3 regions of the Bradyrhizobium sp. SMVTL-02 genome follow, and region 2 is predicted to be linked to each of the others. Evidence: predicted binding sites of a transcription regulator. Region 2 holds the regulator's gene; each other region holds the start of a gene.

Region 1 (4,365 bases), 4.1 Mb from region 2:
GGGCCGCCATCGACCGGCTGCGCCGCGATGGTGACGAGGCGATTTGCCGGATTGGGCTGGCAGGAGTCGGTCTCGGAACCGAGGCCGTCGTCCACGACTGCAAAGTCCGCGGCGTCCGCGTCGTCGGTGATCTGGACCCTGACCGTGGCGCGCGCCGGATCGTCGGTGAAAGCGACGTGGACGCCGGCGGTCCAGAACAGTGATGTCAGCTCGACGGAGGTTTCCCCGAAGGCGATGCAGGGATGCGAGACCGATCCGATCTCGCCGCGGGAAAACACGGCAGCCGCCAACAGGGGAACAACCGAGGCCAGGATCTTGAAACGCAACATGACACTCTACTCGCCAGGCCCTTTGGAAAACGCGTCGGGCCTTATGGTTTTCAGAGCGTAAAGGAAACTCGTTACCGCCGGGTTGACGCGCGGAATGATCAGGCGAGCTGGCGTACATCCTCCGCGAGTGCGCGGTAGGACAGCGCCTCGGCGAGATGCAGCCGGCCGATCTTGTCGGCGTGATCGAGGTCGGCCAGCGTGCGCGCCACCCGCAGCACGCGGTGATAGCCGCGCGCCGACAGCCGCATGGTCTCGGCGGCGTCACGGAGCAGTTTTTGACCCTGCGCATCGGGCTTTGCGATCTCCTCCAGCACGGAGGCGGGCGCTTCGGCGTTGGTGCGGATGTTGGGCAGGCCCGCTTCAGTGTAGCGCGCGAGCTGGATGTCGCGCGCCGCGGCCACGCGCGCTGCGACCTCGGCCGAACCCTCCGCCGGCGGCGGCAGGATCAGGTCGGCGGCGGTCACGGCCGGCACCTCGATGCGCAGATCGATGCGGTCCATCAGGGGACCCGAGATGCGGGCCTGGTAGTCCGACGTGCAGCGATCGATGCGGCCGCGCTTGCAGGCGTAACCGGGCTCGAAGGCGTTGCCGCAGCGGCAGGGATTCATCGCCGCCACCAGCATGAAGCGCGCAGGGTAGGTGACGCGGTGATTGGCGCGGGAAACCGAGACCTCGCCGTTCTCCAGCGGCTGGCGCAGCGAATCCAGCACGCGCGGATCGAACTCCGGCAATTCGTCGAGGAACAGCACGCCCTGATGCGCGAGCGAGATCTCGCCGGGCTTTGCGCGCATGCCGCCGCCAGTGAGCGCAGCCATGCTGGCGGAGTGATGCGGCGAACGGAACGGCCGCCGCGATGTCAGCGCGCCGCCCTCGATCTCGCCGGCGACGGAGGCGATCATCGAGACTTCCAGAAGTTCACCCGGCGACAGCGGCGGCAGGATCGAGGGCAGACGCGCCGCCAGCATCGACTTGCCGGCGCCGGGCGCGCCGATCATCAGGAGGTGATGTCCGCCGGCGGCGGCGATCTCCAGCGCGCGCTTGGCGCTTTCCTGGCCCTTGATGTCGCGCAGGTCGAGCTTTGAGGTGGCGGCCTCGTGCACTTTCGGCGAGGGCCGCGACAGCACCTGCGTGCCCTTGAAATGGTTGGCGATCTGGATCAGCGATTGTGCGGCGATGATCTGGATGTCGGGGCTCGCCCACGCCGCCTCCGAGCCGCAGGCGGCCGGGCAGATCAAGCCCTCCTCGCGCTGATTGGCGCCGATTGCGGCGGGGAGCGCGCCGGCGACGGCTGCGATCGAGCCGTCGAGCCCGAGTTCGCCGAGCACGGTGAAGCCGGCCAGAGCATCCGGCGGGATCGCGCCGATCGCCGCCATCAGCCCGAGCGCGATCGGCAGGTCGTAGTGGCTGCCTTCCTTCGGGACGTCGGCGGGCGCCAGATTGACGATGATCCGCCGCGCCGGCAGCGCGAGCCCTGAGGCGATCAGCGCCGAGCGCACCCGCTCGCGCGCCTCCGACACCGCCTTGTCCGGCAGGCCGACGATGGAGAAGGCCGGCAGGCCCGGCGCGACTTGCACCTGCACGTCGACCGCGCGGGCCTCGATTCCCTCAAAGGCGACGGTAGAAACCCGTTGAACCATGCCGAACCAGCCTGCCCCTCTTGCACAATCAAAGGTAGCAGAGCAGGGCGCTCTCCGCAAGAACAATACAGGAACATTGCCCCGGCGGGGAAAGCCCTAACAAGCCGTGAACGCGATCCCGACACTACGCTTCGAATGCGAGCTTCTGCCCTCAGCACATCCCAACGAATGTCCGCTACTCCTAAGGCTGCGGGATGGGCCGTGGTCTAACGGGTGAACAGTTCAATGCTTGCAAATCGCCGGAGAAGCGAACGTCGGGTGTGCAGCCGGCTCGCCAAGATTCATTTTGGGGCGGGCTCACTGCCCAGGGACTGCACGATCACGGATATCTCGGACGGGGGTGTGAAGGTCGTGGCGGAATTTCTGGAAGTGCCGCCGCAATTCACCATCATCTTCGCGCCGGACTATTCCCGCCAATGCCGCCTGCGCTGGCGCATCGGCTGCGAATTCGGTGCCGAATTCGTCGACTAGAGCATGATCCGGAAAAGTCTGAGGCGGTTTTCCGGGAAGATCATGCTCGAACAATAGGGCAGGCGCGCGTCCTTAACGGGACTTTAGCGTTAATCGGTAAGCATCTCTGATCAGTTGCCGAGTGATCAGAGTATGCCCAAGCGTTCGTCCCTCGCCTTCCGCCCGGCGAGATTGCTGCTTCCCGCCCTCGTCGCGCTTGTCCTCGGCGGCTGTCAGACGACGAGCCTCGAGGACGTCACCGGCGCGCTCGGCGGCAAGACGGAGACAACGGCCGGCAAGGCCGACACCAGGACGGACATGGACGCGCTGCGCGAGCGCTATCGCGCCAAGCCCAGCGATCCCGCCATTGCGATCGAATACGGCAAGGCGCTGCGCGGCAGCGGCCAGCGCGCCCAGGCGGTCGCGGTGCTCGAGCAGGCCGTGCTCGCCCATCCCAGCAACAAGGCGCTGCTCGCCGGCTACGGCCGCGCGCTCGCCGACAACGGCAATTTCCAGCAGGCTTTCGATGTTCTGGGCCGCGCGCATTCGCCCGAGGATCCCGACTGGCGGATCCTGTCGGCGCAGGGCGCGGCGCTCGATCAGCTCGGCCGCAACGAGGAAGCGCAGCAATATTACGCGAGCGCCTTGAAGATCGTGCCTGACGAGCCGCAGGTTCTGTCCAATCTCGGCCTGTCCTACATGCTGCAGAACAATCTGCCGAAGGCCGAACAGGTGCTCGGCCGCGCCTATCAGCGCAATCAGAACGATGTGCGGATCCGTGCCAATCTCGCGCTGGTGCTGGGATTGCAAGGCCGCGAGGCCGAGGCTGAAATCCTCGTGAAGGCAGATTTGCCGCCGGACCAGGCCGCGGCCAAGGTCGCGGCGCTGCGGCAGCTGTTGGCGAAGAAGCTGCAGCAGCGGGCCGAGAAGTAGCCCGCCTCTCTTGAGACCTTATGGGATGAACCTCGCCTCGCGCCTCGACGGAGGTGCGCCCCCCTTGTGGGGGAGGGCTAGGGAGAGGGGTAGCCCAGGAAAAGGTGCCGGTTGTTGACGATGCATCGGGTGCGAGTGCGCGACGGAAGAGTCCCCGTGTGGCACCCCCCTCCCTGTCCCTTCCCAAAAGGGGGAGGGAACGGAGAGAACATCGTTGTGGCGCCTACGACGCCTTGCGATGCGGGGTGGATCCGCGACCCGAGCGGCCCTTCAGCTTCTTCAGGAGCGGGCCGAGCAGCGAACGCTTCGGCTTCTTCACCTCGCCACGTCCGGCGAGGCGGTTGGCCATGGTCTGGAACAGCTCGGTGGTGCGGTGGTTCTTGGAGACCTCCGCAATCATCTGGCCATTATTGGCCGCGGTCGAGAACAGCTTCGAATCGAACGGGATCACCGCGATCGGCTGGCTCTCCATGGTCTTGGCGAAGGCCTTGACCTCGATCTCGGCACGCTTGTGCATGCCGACCTGGTTGATGCAGTACAGCGGCGGCCGATCGTTCGGCCGCGCCGCCTTCAGCACGCTCAGCATGTTCTTGGTGTTGCGCAGGTTGGCGAGATCGGGTTCGGCCACGATCACGATATCGTCGGCGTTGACCAGCGCGCGCTTGGTCCAGGCGGACCATTGATGGGGAACGTCGAGCACGATGCAGGGCGTGGTCATGCGCAGCGTGTCGAACACCGCGTCAAACGCTTCGGCGCCGAAATCATAGACGCGGTCGAGGGTGGCGGGCGCAGCGAGCAGGCTGAGGTGATCGGTGCATTTCGCGAGCAGGCGCTCCATCAGCGCGGTGTCGGGCCGGTCCTGCGACAGCACCGCATTGGCGATGCCCTGCGTCGGGTCCTGGTTGTAATCAAGACCCGCGGTGCCGAAGGCAAGGTCGAGATCGATAACGACGGAATCGAGCGAAAGGTCGCGGGCGATGGTCCAGGCCACGTTGTGCGCCACGGTGGACGCGCCG
Region 2 (4,365 bases):
GGCGACGATCGATTCTGAGCTGACGGTGATAGGCGAGGTCGCGGCCGGGCGGCCGTTTGCAGGCTTGGTTGGCGCCGGCGAAGCGGTCCGCATTTTCACAGGCGGCGTCGTTCCGGCCGGAGCGGACGCGGTCGTGATCCAGGAGGATACCGTCGCGGACGGCAAGCGCATCACGATCAAGGAAGCAGCAATTCCCGGACGGCACATCCGGCGCGCCGGGATCGACTTTGCCGAGGGCGACGTGCTGTTGCGCAAGGGAACCCGGCTCACCGAGCGCGATCTCGCACTCGCCGCCGGGATGAATCACCCGCATTTGCCCGTCCAGCGCCGTCCGAAGGTCGCCATCCTCGCCACCGGAGACGAACTGGTGATACCGGGCGTAGCGCCCGGGCCCGGCCAGATCGTCTACTCCAACGGTTATGCCCTGCACGCGCTCGCCCGCCAGGAGGGCGCCGATACCATCGACCTCGGTGTGGCCGCCGATACGCTGGAGGCCACCACCGCCGGGATCCGCGAGGCACGCCAGAGCGGCGCCGACATCCTGATCACGACCGGGGGCGCCTCGGTCGGCGACCATGATCTGGTCCAGCAGGCTCTCAAGGCCGAGGGGATCGCGATGTCGTTCTGGAAGATCGCGATGCGGCCGGGCAAGCCGATGATGCACGGCCGGTTAGGGGCGATGCGCGTCATCGGCCTGCCCGGCAATCCCGTGTCATCCTACGTCTGCGCTTTCCTGTTCATGGTGCCGTTGATTCGCGCGCTGTCGGGCCGCACCATGATTCACCATCGCCGCGAGCGCGCCGTGCTCGGCCGCGACCTCAATGCCAACGACCAGCGCGAGGATTATCTCCGCGCGCGCCTGGAGCGGCGCGACGACGGCACGCTGATCGCCCTTCCCGTCGATCACCAGGATTCTTCACTGCTTGCAAATCTCGCTGCGGCACAGGCACTTCTCGTACGCGCGCCGTTCGCGCCCAAGGCCGAAGCCGGCTCGGTCTGCGAGGTGCTGCTGCTGCCCGCCTGAGCGCTGTCATCTCACGCGGTCCGCGAACTTTGTCGCGTTCACAGTAAATTAAGCAGTTGCGGAACATGTATCGAACATATAGTGTCCGTTCATGATTTGTTTCGAGCATGCAGCGGCTTATCGCTGAACTGAGCGTCTCGGAATCGAACGACATCAACCGGGGGATTTTGGTCGAGATGTTAACGCGCAAACAATACGAGCTCCTGCGGTTCATCAGCGAGCGATTGAAGGAAAGCGGCGTGCCACCTTCCTTCGACGAGATGAAGGACGCGCTCGACCTGCGCTCGAAATCGGGCATCCATCGCCTGATCACCGCGCTCGAGGAGCGCGGCTTCATCCGCCGCCTGCCCAACCGCGCCCGCGCGATCGAGGTCATCAAGCTGCCCGAGCTCCAAGCGGCCGCCGGCAACCGCCGCGGCTTCACGCCGAGCGTCATCGAGGGCAATCTCGGCAAGGTGCGCACGACCTCCAGCCCGCCCGCGGACGAAGGTGAGCGTCCTGTCGCCGTGCCCGTCATGGGCCGCATCGCGGCTGGTACGCCGATCGAGGCGCTGCAGACCCGCAGCCACACCATCAGCGTACCGCCTGACATGCTCGGCTCCGGCGAGCATTATGCGCTCGAGGTGCGGGGCGATTCGATGGTGGAAGCCGGTATCCTCGACGGCGACATGGCGCTGATCCAGCGCAACGAGAGCGCCGACACCGGCGACATCGTGGTGGCGCTGATCGACGACGAGGAAGCCACGCTGAAGCGCTTCCGCCGCCGTGGCGCCTCGATCGCGCTCGAGCCAGCCAACGCCGCCTATGAGGTCCGCATCCTGCCGCCCAACCGGGTGAAGATTCAGGGCAAGCTGATCGGCTTGTACCGGAAGTACTGATTTGACCTCGCGATCGTTCGACACGCGCTTGAGCGCTTGTCCGCTCCGGCTGGATAGTCTTTCAGGTTCTGCTCAGATTATCCGGCCACCTGCCCCGCGTTAGATCCTCCGCACGCCGCGCAAAGCACACAATCGCTTTATGGGCCTGTCGAAAACCGGGGAGACAACCATGCGCAAGATCGTCTTGAGCACTGTCACGATGGCGCTGATCGCAACGTCAGTGTCACCGGCCGCCGCCGCACGATCGCATCATGTCCGCAAGACGACGCCGGCGACGCGCGAGCAATTCCGCAACGCACGCGACGCCGTTGCACTGCCGTCGCAACCCGCTTGGCCGTATTCGGGCTGGTCGGCCCCTGCTGGCCGTTGACGAAGAAGCACGCCCAATGCACGGGAGCGGGCTTTGTTCCTCATGCATCTGAAAAAGATATTGTGATGGCATCCTGCGGACCCAAGCCGCAGATTTGCCCACAACCCAGCAGACCGTTGTATGCTTCCACTCTGATAGAGGCCTGCGCCTCGACAGGAGGCGCGGGTCGCTATCTTACGAATGAGGAGCACCCCGATGTGTGACTACAGCCTGCACGCCGTCGCGACGCGTCCTGCCGAAGTCGGCGAGACGATCGTCACGACAACCTTCCGCGGCACCTCGACGCGCGGCTTCGCCTCCGAAGCCGACATGTCGGTTGCGGTATGCCTGCTGCCGGGAACGGAGCTCGCCTTCGCCGACAACGTCCGTTACGACAATCGCTGGATCTGGACGCGTACCATCAACTCGCGCGTCGGCAAGTTCGGCAAGATCGATCCGCACATTCCGGATCGCCATCACGATGCGATCGAATTCCCCGACGGGAAATACGTGCTGGTGACTCAGCTCGTCGAAGGCCAGCGCGCAACCGTACTGCAATTGCCGGTGACCCAGCCACTCGGCGAGCGCGAGCACAAGCCGCAGACCAGCGCAGACAGGCCGACGGTCACGCGCCTGCCGATCGGCTGACCTAGCTGCCTCGGGCTCGCAGGTCGGGGCCATGATTGAAATCGCCATCGCCGGCCGTGGCCGGCGAGATGGTGTGGTTTGTATCTTCGCAAATACCTTCGCCGGAGCACCTGCCGCAGCTCTTCGTCGCACGAAGTTTGCGCTGCCTTGCCTGAATTTTGAACGTCCGGTCCGCAAGCAAATGGCCGATGCTGCCAAAAAGGCTCGAGGCGGACGTTCGATGAAGACCTTCATTCGCGTCGTTGAACTCTGGGTGCCCGACCGGACGCGTATGCGGCTGGAATTCGGCGGCGGTCTTTATGGCGAAGGGCTGTCCGCGTTCAAGGCCGCAAGCGAAGATCTGCGCTTCGGTCGTGACGACGGGCTTCCCGGCAAGGCCTGGGCTTCCGGCCACCCCGTGATCCTCACCAAATTCGCCAATTCCCATTTCAGGCGGACCGACCAGGCGCTGGCGGCGGGCCTGACCTGCGGCGTGGCGGTGCCGGTGTTTTCAGGCGAATTCCTGCAAGCCGTGATGGTGCTGTTCTGCGGCGATGACGACGCGCATGTCGGCGCGATCGAGCTCTGGCACAACGATCCCGAGACCTCCCACGAGATGGGACTGGTCGACGGCTACTACGGCACCGCCGACATGTTCGAGTTCAACTCGCGCCACACCAGGTTTCCGCGCGGCTTCGGCCTGCCCGGACGCACCTGGAAAGCCGGCCTGCCACTGATCATCAAGAACCTGCACAACGCCAAGAGCTTTCTGCGCTGGAAAGACGCCGCACAGGTTGGCATCAATCTCGGCGTCGGCGTGCCCTACCGGACCGACGCCGACCAGACCTGGGTGCTGACCCTCCTCTCCGCGCAGGCGACGCCGATCGCACGGCGCTTCGAGATCTGGGTGCCGGACGAGACCCGCTCAGCGCTGGTCTTCCGCGCCGGCGATTGCAGCGCCCAGACCGACCTTGCCGCGCTCTATGCGGACAAATCCATCGCCAGAGGTGACGGCAGCATCGGCGGCGCCTGGGCCACCGGCATGCCCGCCCTCAACGATGATCTCGCGCACGACAATTCGATCGCGGCCATTGAAGCCCGCGCGTCCGGGCTGAGTCAGATGGTGGCCTTGCCGGTGATCGGGACAGCCCGGCTCGACGCCGTGCTGGCCTGGTACCTGTAGCCCGCCCCCTCAATCCTCGACCTTCATGTCTGCCTCGGACGGCGTCGCATCCCGGTTACCGGGCGCCGCCGCTGGCGGCGCAAGGCTCGCGCCGAAATCGCCCTCGCCCGCGATGGCCGGCGCCCACGGGCGGTCTGTGCCTCCAGTCTTCACCGCCTGGACCGCAAAGCCGTCGCCCCGCCGCGTCAGCGCCAGTGCGCCCTGCGCGGCGAGGCGCCGACGGTCGACCACCATCGCCGCGCAATCCGGCGCAGCCGGCCGGGCCGTCACCACCAGCGCGGCGCGGCTGCAATCGTCCGCCAGC
Region 3 (4,365 bases), 4.0 Mb from region 2:
GGCGGGTAGTCAAGGATTTGGGCGGTCTTTTCGCCTCTCCCCGCGTGCGGGGAGAGGCCGGAATGCGCGCGAATAGCGCGAATTCCGGGCGAGGGGGAGGCTCCGCGGCGGTGGGGGCGGTTGGGTGCTCGACTCTCACCTTCCTCCGGGGAGAGCCCCCTCATCCCGACCTTCTCCCCGCACGCGGGGAGAAGGGGAAGAGGCAGCGGAGGTAGCGGGGAGAGGTGCGCCCCCGCGTCACACCCCGATCACCAAAACGGCAATGATTGAAACGCCTTACCATCACATAAAGGGCGTATTCGCCCCCGAAGAGTCCGGTGGAGTTCCCGGTGTTTTGCACTTGGGGCGGATTGCTTGCCGAGATTTTTGGCTTAACTAGCAAGGCCGGACGGCCCCATTGGATGGCTTCGTGGATATCCTGACCCCTTACCTGCCCCGGCTGCGTGCGGCCGGCCGGCTGGCGTTCGCGGCCTTGTGCGGGCTGGTCCTGGCGTGGGGGGCTCGGCCTGCGGCCGCGCAGGGCAAGCTCGAGGCGCAGTATGAGGCGACGCTGGCGGGCATTCCCGTAGGCAAGGGCGCCTGGAACATCGACATCCAGGACGACGTGTTCGCGGCCGCGGCCTCGGGCGGCACCACGGGGCTGCTGAAATCGTTCGCGGGCGGGTCTGGCACCGGCGCCTCGCAGGGGCGCGTCGTCAACGGCGCGCTGGTTGCGACCGGCTACCAGGCCTCCACCATCACCTCGAAGAAGACGGAAAGCATCCGCATCACCCTCGACAAGGGCAATGTGAAGGAGTTCGGCATCGAGCCGGAGCCGCCGGTCGACCCTGACCGCATCGTCGTCACCGACGCGCATCGCCGCGGCGTCTGGGATCCGATGACGGCCTCGCTCTTGCGCGTGCCCGGCACCGGCGATCCTGTTACGCCCGAGGCCTGCCACAACGCAGCGCCCGTGTTCGACGGCCGCATGCGCTACGATCTCAAGCTCGATTTCAAGCGCATGGAGACGGTGAAGGCGGAGAAGGGATATCGTGGCCCGGTCGTGGTCTGCGCGCTCTATTTCGTGCCGGTCGCCGGCTACATCCCCGACCGCCCCGTGATCAAATACCTCGCCGCCCAGCGCAACATCGAGATCGCCTTCGCCCCGGTCGCGGGCACGCGCATCCTGGTTCCATTCTGGCTGAAAGTGCCGACCCCGCTGGGACCCGCGATGCTGGAAGCGACCAGCTTCATCAGCTCCCCCCAGCCGCCAAGGGTGGCAAAGACGCAGTAGGGTGCGCTTATCCTCCCCTCGGAGGGAGGGGGTAAGAAAGCAAGCCGCTTCAATGCCTTGGGCGTTGTCAGGCCGGATGCGGACACTCGTCCCTTTCTACTGTGCATGGGGTCGTTTTCGCAGTTTTGTTTTGGCGGCCCCGATCCGGGAATCCATTTGACTCCGACCCGATTCTGATTCGACTCCGCGCCGTCCCCAATTTTAAGAAACGCGCCATCGAAACGTCGCTTGTACGGCGGGGCAAAACTCCATCTAGTGCGCGCCCAAGACGAGTCCCGCGACATGTTGCGTGAACGGAACAGGATTCAACGGGGAGTCAGCGATTCGGCCGCGATTCGTTCTAGAGTCGTTCCGAAGCTTAAAGAGAACGGAAAAAGCGTCGCAAAGTGAGACAGTTGCGCGGGGTTTGGGGAGGGGCTCCTGCACACTGCGCTGTCATGCCCCGGCTTGACCGGGGCATCCAGTACGCCGCGGCTTCTCGGTCCAGTCACGATCGCCTGGCGGACTGGATCGCCCGGTCGGGCCGGGCGATGACAGCAGTTGGGGTGGCCGCTCCGCGTTCGGAGACATGGCCGACACTCCGCAAGTCGCCTCACCGCCCCAAACAGCACTGACATTCGCCCAAATCGGCACTACCTAATCCCCTAGACATGGCCTTCTCTCCCTCTCCCTTCGCTTCCGAGCGCGCCCTTCACGATCGAGTGCCCGGCGCGGGCGTCACTGCCGTGCTCGGGCCGACCAACACCGGCAAGACCCATCTCGCCATCGAGCGGATGCTGGCGCATCCCTCGGGCATGATCGGGCTGCCGCTGCGCCTGCTCGCGCGCGAGGTCTACAACAAGATCGCCGATCGCGCGGGTGTGGAGAGCGTCGCGCTGGTCACCGGCGAGGAGAAGATCAAGCCGAAGAACCCGCGCTACTGGGTCTCCACCGTCGAGGCGATGCCGCGAGACCTCGACGTCTCCTTCCTCGCCGTCGACGAGGTCCAGATCGCCTCCGATCTCGAGCGCGGCCACGTCTTCACCGACCGCATCCTCAACCGCCGCGGCCGCGACGAGACGCTGCTGCTGGGCGCCGCGACGATGCGCCCGATCATCGAGCGCCTGTTGCCCGGCGTGTCCATGATCACGCGGCCGCGCCTGTCGAGCCTCGAATTCGCGGGCGATCGCAAGATCACGCGCCAGCCGCGCCGCACCGCCATCGTCGCGTTCTCGGCGGATGAAGTCTACGCCATCGCCGAGCTGATCCGCCGCCAGCATGGCGGCGCCGCCGTCGTGCTCGGCTCGCTCTCGCCGCGCACGCGCAATGCGCAAGTGGCGATGTTCCAGAACGGCGATGTCGATTATCTCGTTGCCACCGACGCGGTCGGCATGGGCCTCAATCTCGACGTCGACCACGTCGCGTTTGCCTCCGACCGCAAGTTCGACGGCTACCAGTTCCGCCGCCTGACCCCGTCGGAATTCGCGCAGATCGCAGGCCGCGCCGGCCGCGCCACGCGCAACGGCACCTTCGGCACCACGGGCCGCTGCGCGCCTTTCGACCCCGAGCTCGTCAACGCGCTGCAGAACCACACCTTCGACGCCGTGAAGATGCTGCAATGGCGCAACGCGAAGCTGGACTTCTCCTCGCTCGGCGCGCTCCAGGTGTCGCTGAACCTGCCGCCCGGGCACGAGGCGCTGACGCGCGCGCCGATCGCCGAGGACATGCGCGTGCTGGATCATGCCGCCCGCGACGTCGAGGTGCGCGATATCGCGCATGGCAAGGCCGCGGTGGAGCGGCTCTGGGAGGCCTGCCAGGTCCCCGATTACCGAAAACTGTCGCCGGCCGCTCACGCCGAGCTGGTGACCACGCTGTACGGCTTCCTGATGCGGAAGGGATGCATTCCCGACGCCTGGTTCGCCGCGCAGGTCGAGCAGGCCGACCGCATCGACGGCGACATCGACACACTGTCGGCCCGGATCGCGCAGATCCGCACTTGGACCTTCGTCGCCAACCGCCCGGACTGGCTGAAAGACCCCGAACGCTGGCAGGGGATCACGCGGGAGGTCGAAAATAAATTATCGGATGCGCTCCATGAACGCTTGACTGAGCGTTTCGTTGATCGTCGGACCAGTGTATTGATGCGCCGCCTGCGGGAGAACACGAGCTTGAATACTGAAATCGGCAAGACCGGCGAAGTCATCGTCGAAGGCCATGCCATCGGCCGCCTCGACGGCTTCACCTTTGCACCGGATGCGGCGGAAGCCGGCTCCGATGCGAAAGCCTTGCAGGCTGCAGCGCAAGCGGTGCTCGCCGGCGAGATCAACACGCGCGCCGAAAAACTGGGCAACGCGCCGGACGAGCAGTTCGTGCTGACCTCCGAAGGGATGATCCGCTGGACCGGCGATGCCGTGGCGCGGCTGTCGGCCGCAGAGGACGCGCTGCATCCGCGCATCCGCATCATCTCCGACGAGCGCCTGACCGGCGGCCCGCGTGAGAAGGTGCAGGCGCGGCTCGACCTCTGGGTCAAGACGCATATCGAGAAGCTGCTCGGGCCGATGTTCGAGCTCTCGAAGGCCGAGGACGTCACCGGCATTGCCCGCGGCATCGCCTATCAGCTCGTCGAGGCGCTCGGCGTGCTCGAGCGTCCCAGAATCGCGAACGAGCTGAAGGATCTCGACCAGCCCTCGCGCGCGACGCTGCGCAAGTACGGCGTCCGCTTCGGCGCCTATCACATCTATTTCCCCGGCCTGCTCAAGCCCGCCGCGCGTGCGCTCGCCGCGCTGCTCTGGGCGCTGAAGCAGGACAATGTCGATCTGTCCTCGCTCTCGGGCGCGCAGCATCTCGCATCATCCGGCCGCACCTCGTTCCCGGTCGACAAGGCTCTGCCGCGCGATGCCTATCGCGTGCTCGGCTACAAGCAGGCCGGCGAGCGCGCCGTGCGCGTCGACATCCTGGAGCGTCTTGCCGATCTGATCCGCCCCGCTCTGGCCTGGCGCGAGAACTCGCCCGGCGAAAAGCCCGCCGGCGCGTTCGACGGCCGCAGCTTCGTGGTGACGCAGGCGATGACCTCGCTCACCGGCTCCGCGGGCGAGGATTTCGCCTCCGTGCTG

What was found. The regulator LexA, encoded in region 2, represses DNA repair genes until DNA is damaged. The targets are predictions, from matches to a motif close to TGTTCNNNNTGTGTTCNG.
Region 1: ACNJYB_RS01425 (YifB family Mg chelatase-like AAA ATPase) is a predicted target of LexA. The motif match lies at 2,025-2,042, and genes of this name have one in related genera.
Region 3: ACNJYB_RS02810 (helicase-related protein) is a predicted target of LexA. The motif match lies at 1,626-1,643, and genes of this name have one in related genera.

The regions. Positions count from the first base shown of each region.
Region 1 is NZ_CP182469.1:306,349-310,713, forward strand. Features, by position in the region: gene ACNJYB_RS01420 (hypothetical protein) at 1-329, opposite strand, end outside; gene ACNJYB_RS01425 (YifB family Mg chelatase-like AAA ATPase) at 428-1,966, opposite strand; gene ACNJYB_RS01430 (PilZ domain-containing protein) at 2,192-2,437, shown strand; gene ACNJYB_RS01435 (tetratricopeptide repeat protein) at 2,570-3,349, shown strand; gene ACNJYB_RS01440 (AAA family ATPase) at 3,573-4,365, opposite strand, start outside.
Region 2 is NZ_CP182469.1:4,564,306-4,568,670, forward strand. Features, by position in the region: gene ACNJYB_RS21565 (molybdopterin molybdotransferase MoeA) at 1-1,024, shown strand, start outside; gene lexA (transcriptional repressor LexA) at 1,201-1,902, shown strand; gene ACNJYB_RS21575 (hypothetical protein) at 2,072-2,272, shown strand; gene ACNJYB_RS21580 (hypothetical protein) at 2,468-2,899, shown strand; gene ACNJYB_RS21585 (GAF domain-containing protein) at 3,120-4,061, shown strand; gene ACNJYB_RS21590 (ComEC/Rec2 family competence protein) at 4,071-4,365, opposite strand, start outside.
Region 3 is NZ_CP182469.1:594,756-599,120, forward strand. Features, by position in the region: gene ACNJYB_RS02805 (DUF3108 domain-containing protein) at 410-1,273, shown strand; gene ACNJYB_RS02810 (helicase-related protein) at 1,924-4,365, shown strand, end outside.